One region of the Azospirillum sp. TSH100 genome, then DNA from elsewhere that is predicted to be linked to it. Evidence: predicted binding sites of a transcription regulator. Region 1 holds the regulator's gene; each other region holds the start of a gene.
What was found. Region 1 encodes PhoB, which activates phosphate uptake and scavenging genes when phosphate is short. Its sites were predicted from a motif close to TNTCATAAAACTGTCA; they were not measured.

Region 1 (7,780 bases):
AGTCGACCTTCCTGCGCTGCCTGAACCGGATGAACGACACCATCGAGGGCTGCCGGGTCGAAGGGCGGATCGCGCTCGATGGCGAGGACGTCTATGGCAAGGCGGTCGATGCGGTGCAGCTGCGCGCCCGCGTCGGCATGGTGTTCCAGAAGCCGAACCCCTTCCCCAAGTCGATCTACGACAATGTCGCCTACGGCCCGCGCATCCATGGCCTGGCTTCCGGTCGCGACGAGCTGGACGAGGTGGTGCAGACCTCGCTGAAGCGCGCCGGCCTGTGGGGCGAGGTGAAGGACCGGCTGCGCGAACCCGGCACCAGCCTGTCCGGCGGCCAGCAGCAGCGGCTGTGCATCGCCCGCGCCATCGCCGTCAGCCCCGAGGTGATCCTGATGGACGAGCCCTGCTCGGCGCTCGACCCCATCGCGACCGCCCACATCGAGGAGCTGATCGACGAGCTGCGGGCCAACTACACCATCGTCATCGTCACCCACAACATGCAGCAGGCCGCCCGCGTGTCGCAGCGCACCGCCTTCTTCCATCTGGGCGAGATGGTGGAGTGCGACGACACCGAGGACATCTTCACCAACCCGCGCGACGAGCGCACCCAGGGCTACATCACCGGCCGCTATGGCTGAGCCCTGCCTTACGTCCGTGCCCTCCCCTCCTCCTTTGTTGAAAAGGCTGTCCCATGCCGGTTAACGTCGAGACGCGCGCTGTGAACGGAGCCACCATGAATGCGGCCCTGAAGCCGCTCGTCCTGATCGTCGAGGACGAGGCCGACATCCTGACGCTGCTGAAGTACAACCTGGAAAAGGAAGGCTTCCGCGTCGCCACCGCCAGCGACGGCGAGGAGGCCCTGCTGGCCGCCGGCGAACAGACGCCGCACATCGTGCTGCTCGACTGGATGCTGCCGCTGATGAGTGGGCTGGAGGTCTGCCGCCAGTTGCGCCGCAACGCCAAGACCCGCGACATCCCGATCATCATGCTGACCGCCCGCGGCGAGGAAGGCGACCGGGTGCGCGGCCTGAATTCCGGCGCCGACGACTACATCACCAAGCCCTTCTCCCCGACCGAGCTGGTCGCCCGCATGCGCGCCGTGCTGCGCCGCGCCTCGCCCGGCATGACCGACGAGGTGCTGACCTTCGCCGACGTGACCATGGATCTGGCCGCCCACCGCGTCCGCCGCAACGGCCGCGACGTCCATTTGGGTCCGACGGAATTCCGCCTGCTGCGTCATTTCATGCAGCATCCCGGCCGGGTGTTCTCGCGTGAACAGCTGCTCGATCTGGTGTGGGGTCACGACGTGTACGTCGAGCCGCGTACGGTAGACGTCCACATCCGCCGCCTGCGCAAGGCGATGAACGAGGAGGACGAGCTGGACCTGATCCGCACCGTGCGGTCGGCCGGCTATGCGCTGGATACCAAGTCGGTGTGAGTGCGGGGTAGGATGGGGGCCGGACCACCGCAGCACTGGTGAGACTGCCCCCATGCCCCCGATGATCCTGGTCTTCACCGATTTCGGGCTTTCCGGCCCCTATACTGGCCAGATGAAGGCGGTGCTGGCGCAACAGGCACCCGCCGTTCCGGCCATCGACCTGTTCGCCGACGCTCCCGCCTTCGACCCGCAGCTTTCGGCCTATCTGCTGGCCGGCTACGCCCCGGCCTTTCCCGCAGGCAGCGTCTTTCTCTGCGTCGTCGATCCAGGTGTCGGCACCGACCGGCGGCCGGTGATGGTGGAGGCCGATGGGCGCTGGTTCGTCGGTCCCGACAACGGCCTGTTCGCTTTGGTCGCCCGCCGTGCAACGTCGCTAAACGCCTGGAAGATCGACTGGATCCCGGACCGGCTGTCCGCCAGCTTCCATGGCCGGGACCTGTTCGCTCCCGTCGCCGCCAGCCTCGCCACCGGCCGCCCGGTCGAGCGCAGCCCGCTCGATCCAGCCGCCATCGACCGACCGGACTGGCCGGACGAGCTGCAACGCATCGTCTATGTCGATATTTACGGCAACGCCATGACCGGGATACGGGCAGCCACCCTGCCCGCCGATGCGGTGCTGACCGCCGGCGGTGCCCGTGTCACCCACGCCCGTACCTTCGGCGCCGTCGGGCCGGGAGAGCCGCTGTGGTACGAGAACTCCAACGGGCTGGCGGAGATCGCCGTCAACCGTGGGCGTGCCGACCTGATGCTGGGACTGGCCGTGGGCGACCCGGTGACCGTGGAGTCCTGAGAAAAGCCGCACAAAAGAAAACCGCCCGGAAGCGGGGCTTCCGGGCGGCTGCTGCTCGATCGGATGCTTGTCCGATCAGGCGTCTCTTGTCAGATGTCTGGGGTTCAGTCGTTGTTGCGTTGGCCCATGAACTGCAGCAGGAACTGGAACAGGTTGATGAAGTCCAGGTAGAGCGTCAGGGCGCCCATCAGGGCCAGCTTGCCGGTGCTCTCGTGATCGTAGCCCTCGGCGTAGCTTTCCTTGATCGCCTGGGTGTCGTAGGCGGTCAGGCCGGTGAAGATCAGCACACCGATGGCGGAGATCGCGAAGTGCAGGGCCGGCGACTGGAAGAAGATGTTCGCCAGGCCGGCGATCACCAGGCCGATGACGCCCATCATCAGGAAGGAGCCCATCTTCGACAGGTCGGCCTTCGTGGTGTAGCCGTAGAGGCTCATCGCCAGGAAGGTCGCGGCGGTGACGAAGAAGGTCAGCGCGATCGACGCCCCGGTGAAGACCAGGAAGATGGCCGACATCGACAGGCCCATGGCGCCGCAATAGGCCCAGAAGATCATCTGCGCCGATGCGAAGGACAGGCGCTGGATGCCGAAGGACAGCACCATGACGAAGGCCAGCGGGGCCAGCATCACCACCCACTTCAGCGGCGAGCCGAAGATCGCCATCATGATGGCCGGGCTGGACGACACGAGTGCCGCGACCAGACCCGTCAGGATCAGGCCGGCGCCCATGTAGTTGTACACGCGCAGCATGTGCTGCCGCAGGCCTTCGTCGAAGTATCCCCGATCTGTCGCGCGGCCCACGGTCGCGAAGCGGTTATAGGTCGGGTCTGCCATGGTTTGGTTTCCTCGGTGGAATAGGGTGATCCCGTGCCAGGACATATTGGCGAGTCCGTCAGGCGGTTCAATAGGAATCGGCGACGCTTTTTCTGAATGAAAAAGCTTTCACGATTCGTTTTTCCTGCGGCTTCATGACACGGGCGTCACTCGTTCCGAAGCAATGGTGCCGAAGGCTGGCCCAAAGCCCGCCAAGTACCATAGAACCCGAAAGCGAGCGTGATCGCCGTGCTCAGCAAAGCGGTGGTCACGACCGCCGACGGCAGGAAGCTCCATTCCCAATGCATCAGGAACTTCAGCACCGCCCAGGCGGTCAGCGTTCCGATGATGCCGGCGATCACCGCGGTCAACAGGCCCAGCAGGCCGTATTCCAGCAGGAAGGCACGCAACACGTCGCCGCGCGTGGCGCCCAGCACCTTCAGTACCACCGCATCATAGACCCGGCGGCGGTGGCCGGCGGCGACCGCGCCGGCCAGCACCAGCGTGCCGGCGGCCAGCGTGATGCCGGCGACGATGCGCACAGCGGTGCCGATGTGGCCCAGCATCTCCGCCACCGTGTCCAGCGCGTCCTTCACCCGCACCATGGTGATGTTGGGGAAGCGTTGCAGGACGGCGCGCTGCACCTGCGTCTCGGCATCGGGCGTGGCGCGGACGGTGGCGACCCAGGTCTGCGGCGCCCCCTCCAGCGTGCCGGGGGCGAAGACCATGGTGAAGTTGATCGCCATGCTGCTGAAGTCGGCCGAGCGCACGTTGGCGACCTTGGCCTCGAAGCTGCGGCCCAGGATGTTGACGGTCATGGTGGCGCCGGGACCGATGCCGAAGGCCTCGGCGACGCTCTGGTGGATGGAGATCAGCGGCGGTCCGGCATAGTCGGTCGGCCACCAGGACCCGGCGGTGACGGTGGAATGCTTCGGCAGCGTCGCCGAATAGGTGATGCCGCGGTCGCCGGCCAGGATCCAGGCCTGCTCCGGATTGACCAGCGCCTTTTCGGCGTCCTCGCCGTTCACCCGCTCGATCCGGCCGCGCAGGCTCGGCACCGCCTCGAAGGCGCTGGCGCCGGGGACGGCGGTGACGAGGTCGCGCAGGGGATCGAACTGGTCGCGCTGGATGTCGACGAAGAAGAAGGCGGGGGCGTCCTGCGGGATCGTCTCCGACATCCGGCGGGAGAAGTTGCCCTGGATCAGCGCGATGGCGACCAGCACCGTCAGGCCGAGCCCCAGCGACAGCACCACCGCTGCCGTCGGGTTGCCCGGCCGGTGCAGGTTGGCGAGCGCCAGCCGCAGCCCCGGCCGCCGGACGCGGCCGACCCGCGCCGCTCCCCAGGTGACCAGGGCGGCGGCGGCGCGGAAAGCGATGAAGGTGGCGATGGAGCCGCCGACGAACCACAGCGCGAAGACCTTGTTGTGCGCGGTCAGCACCGCCAGCCCGGCGAGCGCCAGGGCCGACACGATCATCGCGACCGTATAGGGCGTGCGCGGCCGGCCGCCGGCCGGTGCGATCACGTCGCGGAACAGCGCGCCCGCCGGCACTTCGCGCGCCCGGCCGAGCGGCCACAGCGAGAAGGTCAGCGCCGTCAGCACACCATAGAGGGCGGCGAGTGCCAGGGCGCCGGGATAGACGCCGATATGCGCCGACACCGGCAGCACGCCGTCGAGCAGCCGGCCGAGCGCCAGCGGCGCCACGGCGCCGAGCGCCAGCCCGATGACGATGCCCAGCAGAGCCAGCGCCAGGATCTGCGCCAGATAGAGCTGGAACACCAGGGCGCCGGGGGCGCCGATGCATTTCATCATGGCGATGGTGCGGGCGCGCGAATCCAGGTGGCTGCGCACCGCGTTGCCGACCCCGACGCCGCCGACCAGCAGCGCCGTCAGCCCGACCAGCGTCAGGAACAGCGTCATGCGGTCGATGAAGCGCTCGATCTGCGGCGAGGCGTTGGTGTAGTCGCGCATCCGCCAGGGCGCGTCGGGGAAGCGGGCGCGCAACCCCTCCTGCCACGCCTTCAGGTCGGTCTCCGGCGGCAGCGCCACCTTGGCGCTCCACCAGGTGAGACTGCCGGGTTGCAGCAACCCGGTGTTCGTCAGCGACGGCAGCGCCACCAGCAGCCGCGGCCCGAGCGAGAAGGCGTTGGAGGAGGCGCGGTCAGGCTCGCGGTCCAGCACGGCGGCGACGCGGTAGACGCCTTCGCCGACATGAATGGTGTCGCCGGGCTTCACGCCCAGCCGGTCGACCAGACTGGCCTCGACCACCGCACCCCAGCGGCCGTCCTTCTGCGCCAGCGCGTCGCGCAGGTCGCCGCCCCCCTCCAGCGTCACGGCGCCGTAAAGCGGATAGACATCGTCGACCGCCTTCAGCTCGACCAGCGAGGAGCGGACATCGTCATCCGCGCGGGCCATCGCCCGCATCTCGGCGGAGGTCGACACCCGGCCGCCGGCCTTCAGCGCCGCCATCTGCTCTTCGGCCGGCGGATTGTAGAGTTGCCGCAACGCGACATCGCCGCCGAGGATGGAGCGCCCGTCGCTCGCCAGCCCGTCGAGCAGCCCGCTCGACACCGACTGCACCGCGGCGATGGCGGCGACGCCAAGGGCGAGGCAGGCGAGAAAGACCCAGAACCCTTTCAGGCCGGTGCGCAGCTCCCGCCGGGCAAGCCGGAGCGCGAGGCGGAGGTCGGTCATCGCGTGGCCCCCTTCCCCCTGCTGGTGTCCCCTCTCCCCCTCGGGGAGAGGGTTAGGGTGAGGGGGATGCATGGCGTGGATTGGGTCAGTGGCGAGCGCTCTGCGCGTCGAACAACGCCACGCCGTGCGTCCCCCTCACCCCGACCCTCTCCCCGCTTTCGGCGGACCGCAGGTCCGCCTGTCGCGTCAGCGCAAACTCCGTTTGCGCGTGAGCGGGGGGGAGAGGGAGAAACGGTCCGCATCACTTCACCCATCCCCCTCACTCCCCCGCCGCCTGGAGCTTCGCGCGCCGGGCCGCCTGCCCGTCGTCCGCGATCCGCCCATCCGCAAGCCGCACCGTCCGGTCGCAGCGTGCGGCGAGGCTCTGGTCGTGGGTGATCAGCACCAGCGTCGTGCCGCGCCGCTCGGCCAGATCGAACAGCAACTTGACGATGGTGGCACCGGTATCGATGTCGAGGTTGCCGGTCGGCTCGTCGGCCAGCAGCAGCGAGGGCTCGGTGACGAAGGCGCGGGCGAGCGCGGTGCGCTGCTGTTCGCCGCCCGACAGCTGGCCGGGATAATGGTGGATGCGGTGCCCCAGCCCGACCTGTTCCAGCCCGACGCGGGCGCGGTCGAAGGCGTCGGCGACGCGAGCGAATTCCAGCGGGATGGCGACATTCTCCAGCGCCGTCATCGTCGGCACCAGATGGAAGGCCTGGAAGACGATCCCCACATGCTGCCGGCGGAAGCGCGCCAGCCCATCCTCGTCCAGGCGCCCGAGATCCTGTCCGGCGACGCGGACGCTGCCGCCGCTGGGGCGCTCCAGCCCGGCCATCACCATCATCATGGTGGACTTGCCGGAGCCGCTGGGGCCGACGACGCCGACCCGCTCGCCGGCCGCCACCTGAAGATTCACGCCGCGCAGGATGTTGACGGGTCCGGCGCCGCTGTCCAATTTCAGGTGGATGTCGTCGAGTTCAACGATGATTTCGTTTGAAGAGCGGGCGATGGAGTTTGACGACGTTGCAGGGGACTGAGCCTTGGACATGCGACACTCGCACAAGCGGAATGGACCATCGCCATATGGCACGACCCGCCGGGCTTTCAACACGGGTGCCTTCGGCGTGGGGCTCGCCTTTCTTTTCGCCGCAGGGGCACCGATGACCGTTCCGACCCGAGCCGACGCGGCGCAGCCGGTGAAGCTGCTGGCGCTGGGCGACAGCCTGACCGCCGGCTATGGGTTGCCGGAACCGCAGGGCTTCACCCGCCAGCTGGAAAAGGCGCTGGCGGCGAAAGGCTACAGCGTCACCGTCGTCAATGCCGGCGTGTCGGGCGACACCACCGCCGGCGGCCGGGCACGGCTGGATTGGGCGCTGGCCGACAAGCCGGACGCCGCCATCGTCGAGCTGGGCGCCAACGACATGCTGCGCGGGCTCGACCCCGGTCAGGCCAGGGCCAATCTCGACGCCATCCTGAAGACGCTGAAGGAGCGCAAGGTGCCGACCCTGCTGGCCGGCATGTTCGCCTCGCCCAGCCTGGGCAAGCCCTACACCGACAGCTTCAACGCCATCTATCCGGATCTGGCGAAGAGCTACGATGTGCCGCTCTATCCCTTCTTCCTCGACGGGGTGGCGTTGCAGCAGGCGCTGATCCAGCCGGACGGGCTGCATCCCAACGCCCAGGGCGTGGCGGTGATCGTCGAGCGCATCCTGCCCTCCGTCACCGCCCTGCTCGACGGCCTCCCCAATATCAGCAAGACTACGGAAAAGACCGGAGGCTGAGCCGCCATGACCGTGACCCCCATGACCGTGACCCCCATGACCGCGACCCAGGACAGCGACACCCGCTTTACCGCCGCCTGCGCCGCCGGGGCGGAGTGGGGACCGACGGTCAAGGCCTGTCTTGACCGGCTGGGGCCGGTGGCCGGCTGCAGCCTGGGCTTCCTCTACCTGACCGACGGCCTGGCGGAGCACGCCACCAGCATCGTCACCCTGCTGCGCGGCGTCACCGGCATCCGCCATTGGGTCGGCACCGCCGGCATCGGCGTGATGGCGAACGGGGCCGTCCTGTTCGACGA
Region 2 (7,780 bases), 920 kb from region 1:
TGCGACTACAGGCACCGGAACCTCCGGGAGACCGACGGGCGCACGCGTCTGCTGGCCCTGTGGGACCAGTCCGGCCAGCCCAACTCGCCGGCCCCGTACGGCGCCATGTACACCGCCCCGCAGATCGACGCGGCACTGGCCACCGACGATCCCTATCAGGCGCTCGGCTACGCGCCCGCGAAGGACGACCCTACCAAGCCGGCGGAAAGCTGGGGCACCCACGGCACCCATGTGATGGACATCGCGGCCGGGAACGGCCTGGGCTCGAAGCAGCCCGGCGTGGCGCCGAAAGCCTCGCTGATCTTCGTCGACGCCAAGCTTCCCACACCCGTCAACTCGCCCGACCAGCTGAACCACACGCTGGGCAGCACCGTCCAGCTGCTGGAGGCGGTCAACTTCATCTTCACCGCCGCCGGCAACCGCCCTTGCGTGGTCAATCTCAGCCTCGGCACCAACGGCGGCCCGCATGACGGCAGCTCCCTGGTGGAACAGGGGCTGGACGCCATGGTGAACGCCGCCCCCTACCGCGCCGTGGTGATCGCCGCCGGCAATTCCCAGCAGAGCGGAACCCACACCAGCGGCACCGTGCCGGCCAGCGGCGACTGTTCCATCGGCTGGCGGATCACCACGCTGACCACCCCTGGCTTCGAGACAACCCCCGCCGGCGGCGAGGTGGAGCTGTGGTATCCCGGCCGGCGCCGCCTGTCGGTGGCGCTGGTCGCCCCCGACGGCACCGAGATCGGCCCGGTCGGCCCGAACGAATCGTTGCCCTACGGGCTTCCGGGCAAGCCGCCGGCGGTCTTCATCGTCAACCGGCTGGGCGACCCCAACAACCACGACAACGTGATCGGCATCTGGATCGCCATGGGAGCGCCGAAGGGGGAATGGACCATCCGGCTGCGGTCCCTGGATGACGGCCCCGTCGATTACCATGCCTGGATCGAGCGGTTCGACGCCGGTCAGGCGCAGTTCACTCAGCCGGTCGCCTCGCACATGCTGGGGTCGATTTCCACCGGCCATGCGACGATCATCGTCGGATCCCACGACGCACATTCCGCCGACACGCCCATTTCCTTCTTCTCCAGCGCCGGCCCGACCCGCGACGGCCGGCTGAAGCCGGATCTCTCCGCCCCCGGGCACCGGGTCAAGGCGGCATGGTCGCGCACGGAAACCGGCGTGATCGAGAAGTACGGCACCAGCATGGCCGCCCCGGCGGTGACCGGCCTGATCGCGCTGATCTATGCCCGGTCGGTCCGCAAGGGGCTGCCGATGGACACGGCGATGCTGCGCGAGCGCCTGCTGCGCATGGTCCGCCGCACCCCGCCCGAGGGAACGGACTGGCACCCGCAGCATGGTCACGGCCGGGCGTCGGCCGCCGCCATCCTGGAGGCGATGGACGGTGATCCGGCCCACAATCCGGACTTCGACGACTGGTACGCGGCCCAGGGCCAGGATGACGCCCAGTCCCAAGGCCAGACGAAAGACTGAACCGCCACGTCGCGATCGCCGCTTTCTTGCCTTGACGGAGGGTGGGGATCATCATCGATCCATGGCGGACGACAGCTCCCCTCCGCCCCCGCCGTATGGATGGCCGGCATGCCGATTGACCTCGCCTCTCTCAGGAAGCTGGAAACGCCCTCCCCGTCGATGCTGGCGGAGCCGCTGGACGATGCCCGGCGCGTCGCGGTGATCGTCCGCCTGCATGCCAACGCCCCGCCACCCGATTGCCTGTCCTACGGAAGGGCGATCGCGCCCGGCATCGTCACCGCGGAGATCGCTGCGGCCGACCTCGTCGGACTGGAAACCGATCCGGCGGTACGGTCGATCGCCCTGTCGCATCACCTCCAGTCTTCTTGACGATAAACCCACCCGTTTCACCCTGCCGTGGCACACTGACGGGGACGGAAGGGGCGGTGTACGGATGGAACACTGAACAGAGCGCGGCGCGGTGTTTCAAATGTTCCATCCGCCGCGGACCTTGACGCGCCGGCCGGATTGCCGTATGCACGCCGCGCACGCGTCGGCACCCCTGGAGGCCGGCGCCCTTTTCGTTTTGGAGCATCGTCATGACCAAGATCATTCCGCTCGGCGCTCAGACGCGCGAACGGGCCGGCAAGGGGACCGCCCGCCAGACCCGCCGTGACGGCCGTATTCCGGCCGTCATCTACGGTGGTAAGCAGGCTCCTGTCACCATTTCGCTCGAGAAGTTCGAGTTCACCCGCGTCCTGCATCAGCCGGGCTTCTTCACGCACCTGTTCGACGTCACCGTCGACGGCACCGCCCATCGCGTCCTGCCGCGCGACGTGCAGTTCCATCCGGTGACCGACATCCCGCTGCATGTCGACTTCCTGCGCGTTTCGTCCGACACCCGCATCAACGTGCAGGTTCCGGTCGAGTTCGCCGATCAGGAGAAGTCGGCCGGCCTGAAGCGCGGCGGTGTGCTGAACATCGTCCGTCACGAGCTGGAGCTGAGCTGCCCGGCCGACAACATCCCCGAGCACATCACCATCTCGTGCGAAGGCTTCGATGTCGGCGACTCGATCCACATCTCCGCCGTCAAGCTGCCGGAGGGTGTGACCTCGACGATCACCGACCGCGATTTCACCATCGCGACCATCGTTGCGCCGTCGGGCCTGAAGTCGGAAGAGGGCGCCGCTTCCTGATAAGGAGCGCTCGACCTTTGAAGATGGTTACGGTGGGGGGCTTCGGCCCCCCGCTTCGTTTGTGGAGTCCGTTTTCCAAAAGGGGTTGAGGGACATGCTGCTTCTGGTCGGACTGGGCAACCCCGGCAACGAGTATGCCCGCAACCGCCACAACATCGGCTTCATGGCGGTGGAGACCATCGCCCAGCGCCACCGCTTCACCCCATGGAAGAAGCGTTTCCAGGGCCAGACCGCCGAGGGCACCGTCGCCGGCGACAAGGTTCTGGCGCTGGAGCCCGCCACCTTCATGAACCTGTCCGGCCAGTCGGTGGTGGCGGCCCTGCAGTTCTTCAAGCTGAAGCCCGAGAACGTCGTCGTCATCCATGATGAGCTGGACCTGCCCCCCGGCAAGATCCGGGTGAAGAAGGGCGGCGGCCATGGCGGCCACAACGGCCTGCGCTCCATCGACGCGCATATCGGCAAGGACTACTGGCGCGTCCGGCTCGGCATCGGCCATCCCGGCAACAAGGATCTGGTCAGCGGCTACGTCCTGCACGACTTCGCCAAGGCCGACCAAAGCTGGATCGACCCGCTGCTCGACGCCGTCTCCGACAATCTGCCGCTGATCGTGGATGGCCAGCCGGAGCTGTTCATGAACAAGGTGACGGTGGCGACGCAGGGCAAGTAGCCCCTGCCCGATTCCGCCCTCCCCCACTTCGCGTTTGCGCTTTGTCCCCCATCGTAGGATAAAGCGGCTCAATTCCAGCATTTCCGACGGCGAGCACCCACCCATGGGCTTCAATTGCGGCATCGTCGGCCTGCCGAACGTCGGCAAGTCGACCCTGTTCAACGCGCTGACCGCCACCCAGGCGGCCGAGGCGGCGAATTTTCCCTTCTGCACCAAGGAGCCGAACGTCGGCCGCGTCGGCGTGCCCGACCCGCGGCAGGATAAGCTGGCGGAGATCGCCAAGTCGCAGAAGGTCGTCCCGACCCAGCTGGAGTTCGTGGACATCGCCGGCCTGATCCGCGGCGCGTCGAAGGGGGAAGGGCTGGGCAACCAGTTCCTCGCCAACATCCGCGAGGTCGACGCCATCGTCCATGTGCTGCGCTGCTTCGAGGACGACGACATCACCCATGTCGAGGGCAACGTCGATCCGCTGCGCGACGCCGAGGTGGTCGAGACCGAGCTGATGCTCGCCGACATGGAAAGCCTGGAACGCCAGCTGACCAGCCTCCAGAAGAAGGCCAAGGGCGGCGACAAGGACAGCAAGATCAAGGCCGACCTGATGGAGCGCGCCCTGAAGGTGCTGCAGGACGGCAAGCCGGCCCGCGTGGTCGAGCTGTCGGACGAAGAGAAGCCGGTGTTCAAGCAGTTCATGCTGCTGACCGACAAGCCGGTGCTCTATGTCTGCAACGTCGAAGAGGCGGCCGCCGCCACCGGCAACGCCTTCTCCGCCAAGGTCGCCGAGAAGGCCAAGGCCGAGAACGCCGAGGTCGTGGTGATTTCCGCCGCCATCGAGTCCGAGGTCGCCCAGCTGTCCGACCCGGCGGAGAAGGCCGAGTTCCTGGAATCGATGGGGCTGGAGGAAACCGGCCTGAACAAGCTGATCCGTGCCGGCTTCAAGCTGCTGGACCTGATCACCTTCTTCACCGTCGGCCCGAAGGAGACGCGGGCCTGGACCGTGCGCCGCAACGCCAAGGCCCCGGAGGCGGCCGGCGTCATCCATACCGACTTCGAGCGCGGCTTCATCCGCGCCGAGACCATCGACTACACCAGCTTCGTCACGCTGGGTGGCGAGCAGGGGGCGAAGGACGCCGGCAAGATGCGCCAGGAAGGCAAGGAATACGTCGTCCAGGACGGCGACATCTTCCACTTCCGCTTCAACGTTTAAAACCTCGGGGTCTGACGGGGGCGGGGCGGGGCTGTCGCCCCCACTCCACCTCCGCCGTCACCCGACTGTCATATTGTCGTAACAATCCGCGCGCCCCATCCTTCAGTTAGGGGTGCCGCCTGACCGCACCTCCGATCCGACAGAGGGGGTGCGATGCAGGCGACACGGGTTCTGCTGGAACTGGCCGGGAACGTCGTGCTGCTCCTGTGGGGGCTGCACATGGTGCAGAGTGGGCTCACCCGTGCCTTGGGCGGCGACCTGCGCCGCATCCTGGGGGCCGGGCTGCGCAACCGCTGGACCGCCTTCCTGTCCGGCATGGGCATCACCATGCTGCTGCAAAGCAGCACCGCCACCGGCCTGATGGTGACCGGCTTCACCGCCACCGGGCTGGTGTCGCTGATGCCGGCGCTGGCGGTGATGCTGGGGGCCAATGTCGGCTCCACCCTGATCGTCCAGATCCTCGCCTTCGATGTCGCCCATGTGGCGCCGGTCCTGCTGCTGGGCGGCTTCATCGCCTTCCGCCGCGGGGCGCGGACACGCAGCCGCGACCTGGGCCGGGTCGCCATCGGGCTGGGCCTGATGCTGCTGTCGCTGCACCTGCTGTTGGCGACCATCGCCCCGGCGGAGACTGCGCCGATGCTGCGGCGGATGCTGGCGATGCTGACCGCCGACCCGGTGGTGGCGGTGGTGCTGGCGGCATTGCTGTCCTGGGCCGCCCATTCCAGTGTCGCCGCCATCCTGCTGATCGCCTCGCTGGCCGGCGGCGGGGTGATCGGGCCGGACGCGGCAATCGCCATGGTCGCCGGGGCCAATCTGGGCAGCGCCGTCAACCCGGTGATCGAGGGGCCGGGCGGCGACGGCCGCAACCCGGCGGCGCGGCGGCTGCCGGTCGGCAACCTGATCAACCGCCTCGTCGGCTGCCTGATCGTCGTCCCGCTGCTGGGACCGATCACCGCCGGATTGCAGGGGGTGTCGCCGGACGCCACGCGGCTGGCAGCCAATTTCCACCTCGCCTTCAATCTGGCGATGGCCGGGCTGTTCATCGGCCCGCTGCCCTGGTTCGCGCGGGCGCTGACCCGGATGTTCCCGGAACGGGTGGCGGTCGCCGATCCGGCGATGCCGCTCTATCTCGACCGCAGCGCGCTCCGCGTCCCCCACCTCGCCATCGCCAACGCGGCGCGCGAGGCTCTGCGCATGGCCGACACGGTGGACAGCATGCTGCGCGGCGCCTTGGACGTGATCCAGACCGACGACCGCAAGCGGGTGCAGGAGATCCGGCGGATGGACGATGTGCTGGACCGGCTGCACGAGGCGATCAAACGCTACCTCACCCAGATCAATGTCGAGGATCTGGATGAAGGCGACGCCAGCCGGATGTCGGACGTGCTGACCTTCACCATCAATCTTGAGCATGTCGGCGACATCGTCGATTGCAATCTGATGGACGCGGCCTCGAAGAAGATCCGGCGCAAGCTGCGCTTCTCCACCGAAGGAGCCGCCGAGATCGCCGGCATGCTGGAGCGCCTGAGCGAGACCCAACGGCTGGCCGCCGCCGTTTTCGTGTCACGCGACGTCCGCTCCGCCCGCGCGCTGATCCAGGAGAAGGAGGTGATCCGCGATCTGGAGACCAGCGCCACCGAAGCGCATTTCGCCCGCCTGCGCGCCGGACGCAAGGAAAGCGTGGAGACCAGCGCTCTTCACCTCGACATCCTGCGCGACCTGCGCCGGATCAACGCCCATCTGGTCGCCGCCGCCTATCCCGTGCTCGATCAATCGGGGGAACTGCTGCCCAGCCGTCTCAAACGGGGAACAGCGCGGGCGTAACCGATCACGTCCGATGGGAGAGCTGCGCAGTCGCAGCTTCGACCTTTTCTTGTCACCGGCGCAGCAACGTTAACTCTTTCGTAACCATATAAAATTCGTCAAGCTCTTTCGCGACATGGTTAACAAACCCTTCCTGTGATTGTTATGGCAAGGAGCCCGAGGGGGCGGTTGCTGATCTGGGAATGGTTGTCGAAAGGGAGCGGACGGTGGCGAACACGCACGCGACGTCGAACGGACCCTTGATTGGGCCTACGGGCGGGCCGGGTGCGCAGGCGGTATCCGACGCCGGATTCGCCGAGCGGGTGCGAGACGCCATCGATCGGCAGGAACTGTCCCTCGTCTTCCAGCCCCAGGCCGACGTCGTCACCAACCGCCTGACCGGGTTCGAGGCTCTGTCGCGTTGGCGCCTGTCCGACGGCACCATGCTGCCACCCGATGTCTTCGTGCCGATGGCCGAACAGGGGGAAGCTATCCATCTGCTGGGGGATTGGACCCTGCGGACGGCCTGCACCGCGGCGGCCGGCTGGCTGCGGGCCGGCTATCCCGACATTCCGGTATCGGTCAACCTGTCGGCACGGCAGCTCGACGATCCGGGATTGGTGCTGAAGGTGCTGGGAATCCTGACGGAGACCGGCCTGCCCGCCGCGAACCTGAAGCTGGAGCTGACGGAAACCAGCATGTTCAGCCAGACCGCCGAAGCGCGTGAGGCATTGGTGCAACTGCGCGGTGCCGGGATCAGGCTGGTGCTCGACGATTTCGGCACCGGCTGGTCATCGCTGGCGACCCTGCGCCGGGTGCCGGTGGAGGCGCTGAAGATCGACAAGCAATTCGTCCAGGCGATGGTGGAGGACCGCGACGCCGCCGCCATCGTGCAGGCGGTGGTCGGTCTGGCCCATGCGCTGGACCTCGGCGTGGTGGCAGAAGGCGTGGAAACCCAGGAACAGCGGCTCTACCTGCAAGCCTACCGCTGCGACGTCCTACAGGGCTACTGGCTGTCTCGTCCGCTGACCGCCGACGGGGTCGCCGACTTTCTCGCCGAACGGAGCATCATCGGCGCCCTGCGGCCTATGGGGTCCGGGTCTGCCGCTGGGTCGCAGACAGCAGGATGACCCGCCGGGTCTCGTCCCACTCCGTCAATTCGCCTGCCTCATCGGCGGTGGCCCAGCAGGCTTCCAGCGCATCATCGGCACAGAGCGGCTCGCCCTCCGCGCTTTCCGCCGCCACTTCCACCAGCGTGTAGTGGTAATGGACGCGCCCCTTGGCATCGGGGGTTATGGCGTCGACCACGGTGACGATCCCGGTCGGAACCACCTCCAGCCCGGTCTCCTCGCGCACCTCGCGCACCGCGGTTTCGAACACGGTCTCACCGACCGACTGCGCCCCACCCGGCAGGCTCCACTGCCCCATCCGCGGCGCCTTGCC
Region 3 (7,780 bases), on a different replicon from region 1:
CCGGCCGTGTTGGCGTCGCCGGCGACCTGCCAGCCCGACAGGTAGATGGCCTTCAGGCCGGCCTTGACCGCCTGCATCGCCTGGTTGCCGGTCAAAGCACCCAGGGTGTTGATGTAGGGCTCGGTGTTCAGCAGCTCCCACAGGCGGCGCGCACCCAGTTCGGCCAGCGTGTACTCGATCTTGACCGAGCCGCTCAGACGCTTGACGTCGTCCATGGTGTAGTCGCGGCGGATGCCCTCGTAACGGGCGGCGTGGATGGCGGTCTTGGTCTTTTCATCGAGCGACATGGGTCAGGTTCCTTTTGTCCGGTGCGCCCGGTCGATCGGGGCGGAACTGGGGTCTCGGGGCGGGCCTTATGTCGGTCCCGGAACCGGTTGCGGGCAGTGGCGTTTCCTCCCGCCCTTGCTCTGCCGTCCGGTGTCTTCGGGGCCGCTTGCGCTTTACAGCGCGGCCGTGGATCAAGACTTAAACCCGGCCCGAGTGCGTTGCAATAAGCCCTTGTTTGTAAAAAGGTCCGTTTGTAAACTGCCGTCTTCACAAAGCTGTAAATCGGTAAATCTTGTAAAGCGGAGAGGCGCGGTGGCGAGCATGGACAAGAAGGCGATGCTGGGGCCGAAGGTCCGCCGCCTGCGCCGCGACCAGGGGCTGACCCAGGCGCAGATGGCCGACCAGCTCGGCATCTCCCCCAGCTATCTGAACCTGATCGAGCACAACCAGCGCCCGGTCACGGTGCCGCTGCTGCTGAAGCTGGGCCAGCAGTTCGGCGTCGATCTCCAGGCCTTCGCCGAGGATGAGGAAAGCCGGCTGGTGGCGGGGTTGCGCGAGGTGTTCGCCGACCCGCTGTTCGACGGTTCCGACATCAAGAACCAGGATTTCCGCGAACTGGCGGCGGTGGCACCGACGCTGGGGCAGGCGGTGGTGGCGCTCTATCGCGGCTTCCGCGGCGCGCGCGACGATCTGCAGGCGCTGGCGGAGCGGGTGGCCGACCGCGAGAAGCTGCATCTGGTGCAGGCCACCGGCTTCCCGCAGGACGAGGTGCGCGACCTGTTCCAGACCCACTCCAACCATTTCCCGGAACTGGAGGCGGCGGCGGAAAGCCTGTGGCAGGACGGCAAGCTGGAGCGCGGCGACCTCTATCGCGGGCTGGTCGACTGGCTGAACACCCAGCACAGCGTGCGCGTCCGCCTGCTGCCGTCGGAGGTGATGGGCTATGCGGTGCGCCGCTTCGACCGTCACAGCCGGCGCATCCTGCTGTCGGAGATGCTGGCGCCGTCCGGCCGCACCTTCCAGCTGGCCTGCCAGATCGCGCTGCTGCGTCACCGCGACCTGCTGAACGGCATCGTCGATGCCGCCAACCTGTCCGACGACGAGGCGCGCCGGCTGACCCGCATCGGGCTGGCCAATTACTTCGCCGCGGCGGTGCTGATGCCCTACGCCCGCTTCCACGAGGCGGCGACCCAGCTGCGCTACGACATCGAGATCCTGCGGCGGCGCTTCGACGCCTCCTTCGAGCAGGTCTGCCACCGGCTGACCACGCTGCACCGCTCGGGGTCCAAGGGCGTGCCCTTCTTCTTCATGCGGGTGGACAGCGCCGGCAACGTGTCGAAGCGCTTTTCCGGTGCCGGCTTCCATTTCGCCCGCTTCGGCGGCGGCTGTCCGCGCTGGATCGTCTATGAGGCCTTCCGCACGCCGGGCAAGATCCACAGCCAGATGGCGGAGATGCCGGACGGCACCGCCTATTTCTCCATCGCCCGCACGGTGGTGAAGGCCGGCGGCGGCCACCGCAGCCCGCCGCAGCAATTCGCTGTGGCTTTGGGCTGCGACGTCCAGCATGCCGCTCAGGTCACCTATGCGGACGGGTTCGACCTGACCAACACCGATGCCGCCACGCCGATCGGGGTGAATTGCCGGCTCTGTCCGCGGCTGGACTGCTCGCAGCGGGCATTCCCGCCGCTGAATCATCGGCTTATCGTCGATGAGAATCTGCGCGGCCTGTCGCCCTACCTGTTCGCGCCGCCCAGCGCCGAGTAAGTCGGGAATTGACCGGGATCAATGTTATACGAAAATATTAGTGTTGTTTTCCGGAAAGCCCGTCATTTGACTGGTATAAATCCGTGGCCTTCGGTCGGGATTGTTGATAGGTTTCGGCCGTTGCGTCGCGGCAGCTCCGCATGCGTGTTTGCGCACCGGCCACCTGAACGCAGCGTCCCGGACTTCTGTATTGAACATTGCCAACAGAGCTTGGCCTCGACAGGTTTTGGAACGCCCCATGAGCAACTTGATCAAAGAGCGCGTGCTGACCGTTCACCACTGGACCGACACGCTGTTCAGCTTCACCACCACGCGCGATCCGTCCTTCCGCTTCCTGCCGGGGCAGTTCACCATGATCGGGCTGGAGGTCGAAGGCCGGCCCCTGCTGCGCGCCTACAGCCTGGTCAGCGCGCATTACGAGGAGACGCTGGAGTTCTTCAGCATCAAGGTGCAGGACGGCCCGCTGACCTCGCGGCTGCAGCACCTGAAGGAAGGCGACACGCTGCTGGTGAACCGCAAGGCGACCGGCACGCTGATCACCGACAACCTGCTTCCCGGGCGGAATCTGTATCTGCTGAGCACCGGCACCGGCCTGGCGCCGTTCCTCAGCATCATCAAGGACCCGGAGATGTACGAGAAGTTCGACCGGGTGATCCTGACCCACGGCACCCGCACCGTGGCGGAGCTGGCCTATGACGACCTGATCCACCACAGCCTGCCGGAGAACGAGTTCTTCGGCGAGCAGGTGAAAGAAAAGCTGCTCTATTACCCGACGGTGACGCGCGAGCCCTTCCGCAACCAGGGCCGCCTGACCACCCTGATGGAGACCGGCAAGCTCTACAGCGACCTCGGCCTGCCGGAACTGGACGCCGAGAAGGACCGCGTGATGATCTGCGGCAGCCCGGCGATGCTGGCCGAGACCACCGCGATGATGGAAAAGCGCGGCTTCGTCATGGGCACCAACGGCGAGCCGGGCGGCTTTGTCATCGAGAAGGCTTTCGTCGAACGGTAAGGCGAGCGGCAAGGGGAGGGCGGATCCGATTTCCCACGGAATAAACTCCCCCTCCCGCCGGTTTACCGATCCGTGACGAAGGCACGTCACTCAATCCTTGACCGACTGGGCGCGCCTCCTTTGGGGGCGCGCCCATTTTCTGTCCGCATCCGTGAATAAAATCGGCGTCCGGCCTGTTGGTGCGACGGTCGCCGTTCAAACCGTCAAGCCTTTGGTGTAGACATCCCGCCCATGCGCCTGATCCTCATCCTTGCCGCGCTTCTCGTCGCCGGCCTCGCCAATCTCGCCGTCTGGTCCCTGCCGAACCTGCCGGTGCCGCTCGACCCGCCGCCGGGCGGCAAGCTGCGCAGCGTGTCCTTCGCGCCCTTCCGCGACGGGCAGAGCCCGCTGACCGGCGTGCTGCCCTCCACCGCCCAGATCGAGGAGGATTTGGCGGCACTGGCGCCGCAGGTGGCCGGCATCCGCACCTACACCTCGCTGGAGGGCTTGCAGGTGGTGCCGGAACTGGCGCGCAAGCATGGCATGCAGGTCACAATGGGGGCGTGGCTGTCGTCGCGTACCGACAAGAACGAGGCGGAGATCGCCTCGCTGATCGACCTCGCCAACCGCTATCCCGATGTCATCACCCGCGTCATCGTCGGCAACGAGGTGCTGCTGCGCCGCGAGCTGACGCCGGAGCAGGTCGCCGGCTACATCGACCGCGTCAAGGCGGCGGTGAAGCAGCCGGTGTCCTATGCCGACGTCTGGGAATGGTGGCTGAAATACCCGCAGATATCCTCCCACGTCGATTACCTGACCATCCACCTGTTGCCCTATTGGGAGGACGTGCCGGCCGGCGTCGAGGGCGCCACCGAGCGCATCCGTCAGAGCTACCGCACCATCGCCCACCGCTTCCCCGGCAAGCCGATCCTGGTCGGCGAGACCGGCTGGCCGACGCAGGGCCGCTCGCGCGGGGCCGCCGTGCCGGGGCTGGTCAACAAGGCGAAGTTCGTCAACGCCTTCGTCCGCATGGCCGAGCAGGAGGGCTTCGACTACAACGTGATCGAGGCCTTCGATCAGGAATGGAAGGCCAAGCTGGAGGGCACCGTCGGCGGCCATTGGGGCCTGTACAACGCCGACCGCACGCCGAAATTCTCGCTGGCCGGGCCGGTCGTCGGCAATGTGGCGTGGCCCTGGCTGTTCGCGGCGTCGAGCGGGCTGGCGCTGGTGCTGGTGGGCGGGCTGTCGCTGCTGCGCCGCCGGGTGCCGGGCACCGGCTGGGTCGTGCTGATCCTGCTGGCGCAGGCGCTGTCCACCCTCTATGTCCGCGCCGCCTTCCTGGCGGAGCATGGCAAGCATTACTGGCAGGACACCACGCTGGCGGTGGTCATGCTGGCGCTGACCGCGGCGCTGGCGCTGACGGTGCTGCTGACCGCCCACCGCACGCTGGCGAGCGGCGGTCTGGCGAGCGAGCCGCTGGTCGGTCTGCGCCACGCCCGCCCGGCTTTGACCCGCACCGAGCGGGTGGGGCGGTGGAGCGCCGTCGCGCTGGGTGTCGCGGCGCTGGCCTGGTCACTGCTGATCGTCTTCGACGGCCGCTATCGCGACTTCCCCAACCCGTATCTGCTGATCCCGGCGGTGGCGCTGCCGGCGCTGGGGCTGATCCGCAATGCCCGCCGGCCGGTGGGGACGGAAAGGCGCGGCGCGCTCGGCATCGCCAGCCTGTTCCGTCCGGCGGTCCCCGTCGCCGGCGGCGAGCCGCGCGGCCTGTGCGGTGCCGTCCGCCGCCTGCCGGTCGAGTCGGTGCTCGGCTTCGGGCTGCTGCTGGCGGCGCTGCTGACCGTGGTGGCCGAGGGCTTCGTGCCGCTCGAATCGCTGATCTACGGCCAGCTGCCCTTCCTGGAGGCGCTGCACGAGGTCGAGTGGACCCGGCCGAACTGGGAGGCGCTGGGCTGGGCAGCCTTGCAGGTCCTGCTGGCGCTGCCCTTCCTGGCCGGGGTGTGGAGCGCCCGGCGTCCGCTTCGGCGGATCTGATCCAGATCAGGTCTTGATCAGCCCGTCCTGCTTCGTCGGTTCCGGCGTCGCCTTGGGCGCCGGGGCCGGCGCGGCTGGCGGCGTCAGCTGCCAGTTGTCCAGTGCCCGCTTCAGCGCGTCCAGCCCGGCGCCGGCCGAGTTCTTCGCCTCGTCCGCCGCGCGGGTGATGGCGGCGCACAGCGCGGCACGGCGCTTGGGATCGTTGCGGCTTTCCTCCAGAGCGCGGCCGACGTCGTCGGTCGTGCCGCCGCCCTTGGCGTCGGGTGGCACCGTCTTCGGGTCGATGCCCAGCAGCGGCAGCAGATACTCCCGCCCTTTTTCACGCGCCACCGCCGCGGCCTTGTCGCCGAAGCGCTCCGCCGCCGCGACACCGGTGTCCCAGGCGCCGAGCGCGGCTGAAACGGTTGGGCTGCACCGGTTCGCCGGGTCATCGGGCGGAGTCGTCTGGGCATGCAGCGGGGCGGCGCTCAGCAGCAGGGCGGCAAGCGCCGGCGTAGCCAAGCGGCGGAAAGCGGCGGGTGGGCACGTCATGGAGGAACCCTGTTGTCGGGGAGGGGCTTTCCGGAGATTTGGGAAGGCTGGCGGCCGCTTTCCATGGTGTGGGCTCAATTGGTTTCCCAAACAGGTTTGCCGGGGAAAAGCGGCATTGTGCCGCGACCTGTGGCGATTTTGCTACCAAATGACTGTTTCATGACCTTTACATGACATGCCGCCGCTGCACCGCACCGCGAAGCGTGCTAAGAGCAGCGCCAAACCATTCCCGTTTACGCGAGTCACCGTCCCATGCTGCTGCGCGCATTCCGTTCGCTGATGCCGAAGGAGGAACGCTTCGTCGACCAGTTCGTCGAGCAGGCCCGCCACATCGTGGCAGCATCCATCGCGCTGGAAGCGGTGATGGACGCCGGACCGGACGAGCGTGCGCAGAAGATCGCGGCGCTGAAGCGGGTGGAGAAGGACGCCGACCGCATCGCCAAGGATGCCGGACGCGACCTGCACCGCGCCTTCATCACGCCGTTCGACCGCTCGGACATCCTGTCGCTGATCAACGCGCTGGACGACGCCATCGACCTGATGGACGAGGTGCCGCGCCATGCCGGCCTTTACGGTGTCGAGGTGTTCGACGAGCCGATGCGCCGTTTCGTAGTCCTGATCCGCCAGCAGGCCGACCTGCTGGTCGAGCTGATGCCGCTCCTGGGCGCCATCGCCCGCAATGCCGAGCGGATCGAGCATCTCTGCGGCCGGCTGTCCGACCTGGAGGACGAGGCCGACGACATCCTGCGCGGCGCCCTGCAATCGCTGATCGCCGAGAAGCCGGACATGATCGCCTTCCTCGGCCGGCGCGAGCTGTACGAGATGCTGGAGGCGGTGACCGACCGCTGCGACGACGTCGGCGACCTCGTCGCGGGCATCACGCTCGATCAGGTCTGAGGCGGTTCCGGTCATGGAGGCCCTGCAACTCGGCCTGCCGGCGATCGCCGTCATCATTCTGGTGGCGCTCGCCTTCGACTTCATCAACGGCCTGCACGACGCGGCGAACTCCATCGCCACCGTGGTGTCGACCCGCGTGCTGTCGCCCAAGCTGGCCGTCCTGTGGGCGGCCTTCTTCAACTTCATCGCCTTCCTGTTCTTCGGTCTGCATGTCGCCACCACCATCGGCACCGGGCTGGTCGATCCGCTGGTGATGGACCCGGCGGTGATCCTGGCGGCGCTGATCGGCGCCATCGGCTGGAACCTGATCACCTGGTATCTCGGGCTGCCGTCGTCGTCGTCGCACGCGCTGGTCGGCGGCATCGCCGGGGCGGGCATCGCCAAGGCCGGCTTCGGCGCCATCATCGCCAGCGGCTTCACCAAGACCGCGGTCGCCATCGTGCTGTCGCCCGGCATCGGCCTGCTGCTGGCCCTGTTCCTGATGCTGGTGCTGTCCTGGGCGCTGCGGCGGGCGGCCCCCTTCACCGTCGACCGCCAGTTCCGGCACTGGCAGCTGGTCTCGGCGGCCCTCTACAGCCTGGGCCATGGCGGCAACGACGCGCAGAAGACGATGGGCATCATCGCCGTCCTGCTGTTCAGCCAGGGCATGCTGGGCGATACATTCCACGTCCCCTTCTGGGTCATCATCGCCTGCCAGCTGGCGATGGGGCTGGGCACGATGATGGGCGGCTGGCGCATCGTCCGCACCATGGGCTCGCGCATCACCGACCTGAAGCCCTACCAGGGCTTCTGCGCCGAGACGGCGGGCGCCATCACGCTGTTCGGCGCGACGTGGCTGGGCATCCCGGTTTCGACCACCCACACCATCACCGGCGCCATCGTCGGCGTCGGCTCCGCCCGCCGAACCTCGGCGGTGCGCTGGGGGCTGGCGGGCCGAATCGTCTGGGCCTGGGTGCTGACGATTCCCGCCTCCGGCATCGTCGCGTGGCTGTCCTACCTGCTGGTGGCGGGCGTCCTGCGCCCGTAAGGGGGTTCCGGACCGCGCGCCGGGGCCGCCGGGGAGGGGAAAGGCCGCAAAGAGAACACGCGGCGAACGGATAACCCCTTCGTGACGCAGCGCGGCCTTGACCCGCAAGGGCGGGAACGGCAGGATCGGTCCGGTGGAGACAGGATACCGGTCATGCCGCATATCGAACGCACCGACCAAGGTGAGCAGTATGTGCTTCCCGGCGCCGAGCGCCGGACGGCCCCCGGCTTGCCCTATGCGGCGGAAGCCGACGGCCAGCTGACCCTGCA

Region 2: E6C72_RS00175 (Na/Pi cotransporter family protein) is a predicted target of PhoB. The motif match lies at 4,590-4,605, and genes of this name have one in related genera.
Region 3: E6C72_RS26225 (DUF47 domain-containing protein) is a predicted target of PhoB. The motif match lies at 5,737-5,752, and genes of this name have one in related genera.

Annotation. Positions count from the first base shown of each region.
Region 1 covers NZ_CP039634.1:948,743-956,522, forward strand. Annotated here, with positions in the region: gene pstB (phosphate ABC transporter ATP-binding protein PstB) at 1-632, shown strand, start outside; gene phoB (phosphate regulon transcriptional regulator PhoB) at 728-1,432, shown strand; gene E6C72_RS04585 (S-adenosyl-l-methionine hydroxide adenosyltransferase family protein) at 1,494-2,222, shown strand; gene E6C72_RS04590 (Bax inhibitor-1/YccA family protein) at 2,327-3,052, opposite strand; gene E6C72_RS04595 (ABC transporter permease) at 3,199-5,724, opposite strand; gene E6C72_RS04605 (ABC transporter ATP-binding protein) at 5,984-6,751, opposite strand; gene E6C72_RS04610 (arylesterase) at 6,864-7,484, shown strand; gene E6C72_RS04615 (FIST N-terminal domain-containing protein) at 7,491-7,780, shown strand, end outside.
Region 2 covers NZ_CP039634.1:31,382-39,161, forward strand. Annotated here, with positions in the region: gene E6C72_RS00150 (S8 family peptidase) at 1-1,488, shown strand, start outside; gene E6C72_RS00155 (hypothetical protein) at 1,597-1,857, shown strand; gene E6C72_RS00160 (50S ribosomal protein L25/general stress protein Ctc) at 2,067-2,663, shown strand; gene pth (aminoacyl-tRNA hydrolase) at 2,758-3,330, shown strand; gene ychF (redox-regulated ATPase YchF) at 3,434-4,534, shown strand; gene E6C72_RS00175 (Na/Pi cotransporter family protein) at 4,688-6,358, shown strand; gene E6C72_RS00180 (bifunctional diguanylate cyclase/phosphodiesterase) at 6,598-7,467, shown strand; gene E6C72_RS00185 (NUDIX hydrolase) at 7,424-7,780, opposite strand, start outside.
Region 3 covers NZ_CP039638.1:174,302-182,081, forward strand. Annotated here, with positions in the region: gene aceA (isocitrate lyase) at 1-287, opposite strand, end outside; gene E6C72_RS26205 (short-chain fatty acyl-CoA regulator family protein) at 589-2,031, shown strand; gene E6C72_RS26210 (ferredoxin--NADP reductase) at 2,270-3,043, shown strand; gene E6C72_RS26215 (glycosyl hydrolase family 17 protein) at 3,275-5,056, shown strand; gene E6C72_RS26220 (hypothetical protein) at 5,063-5,587, opposite strand; gene E6C72_RS26225 (DUF47 domain-containing protein) at 5,840-6,484, shown strand; gene E6C72_RS26230 (inorganic phosphate transporter) at 6,498-7,511, shown strand; gene E6C72_RS26235 (hypothetical protein) at 7,665-7,780, shown strand, end outside.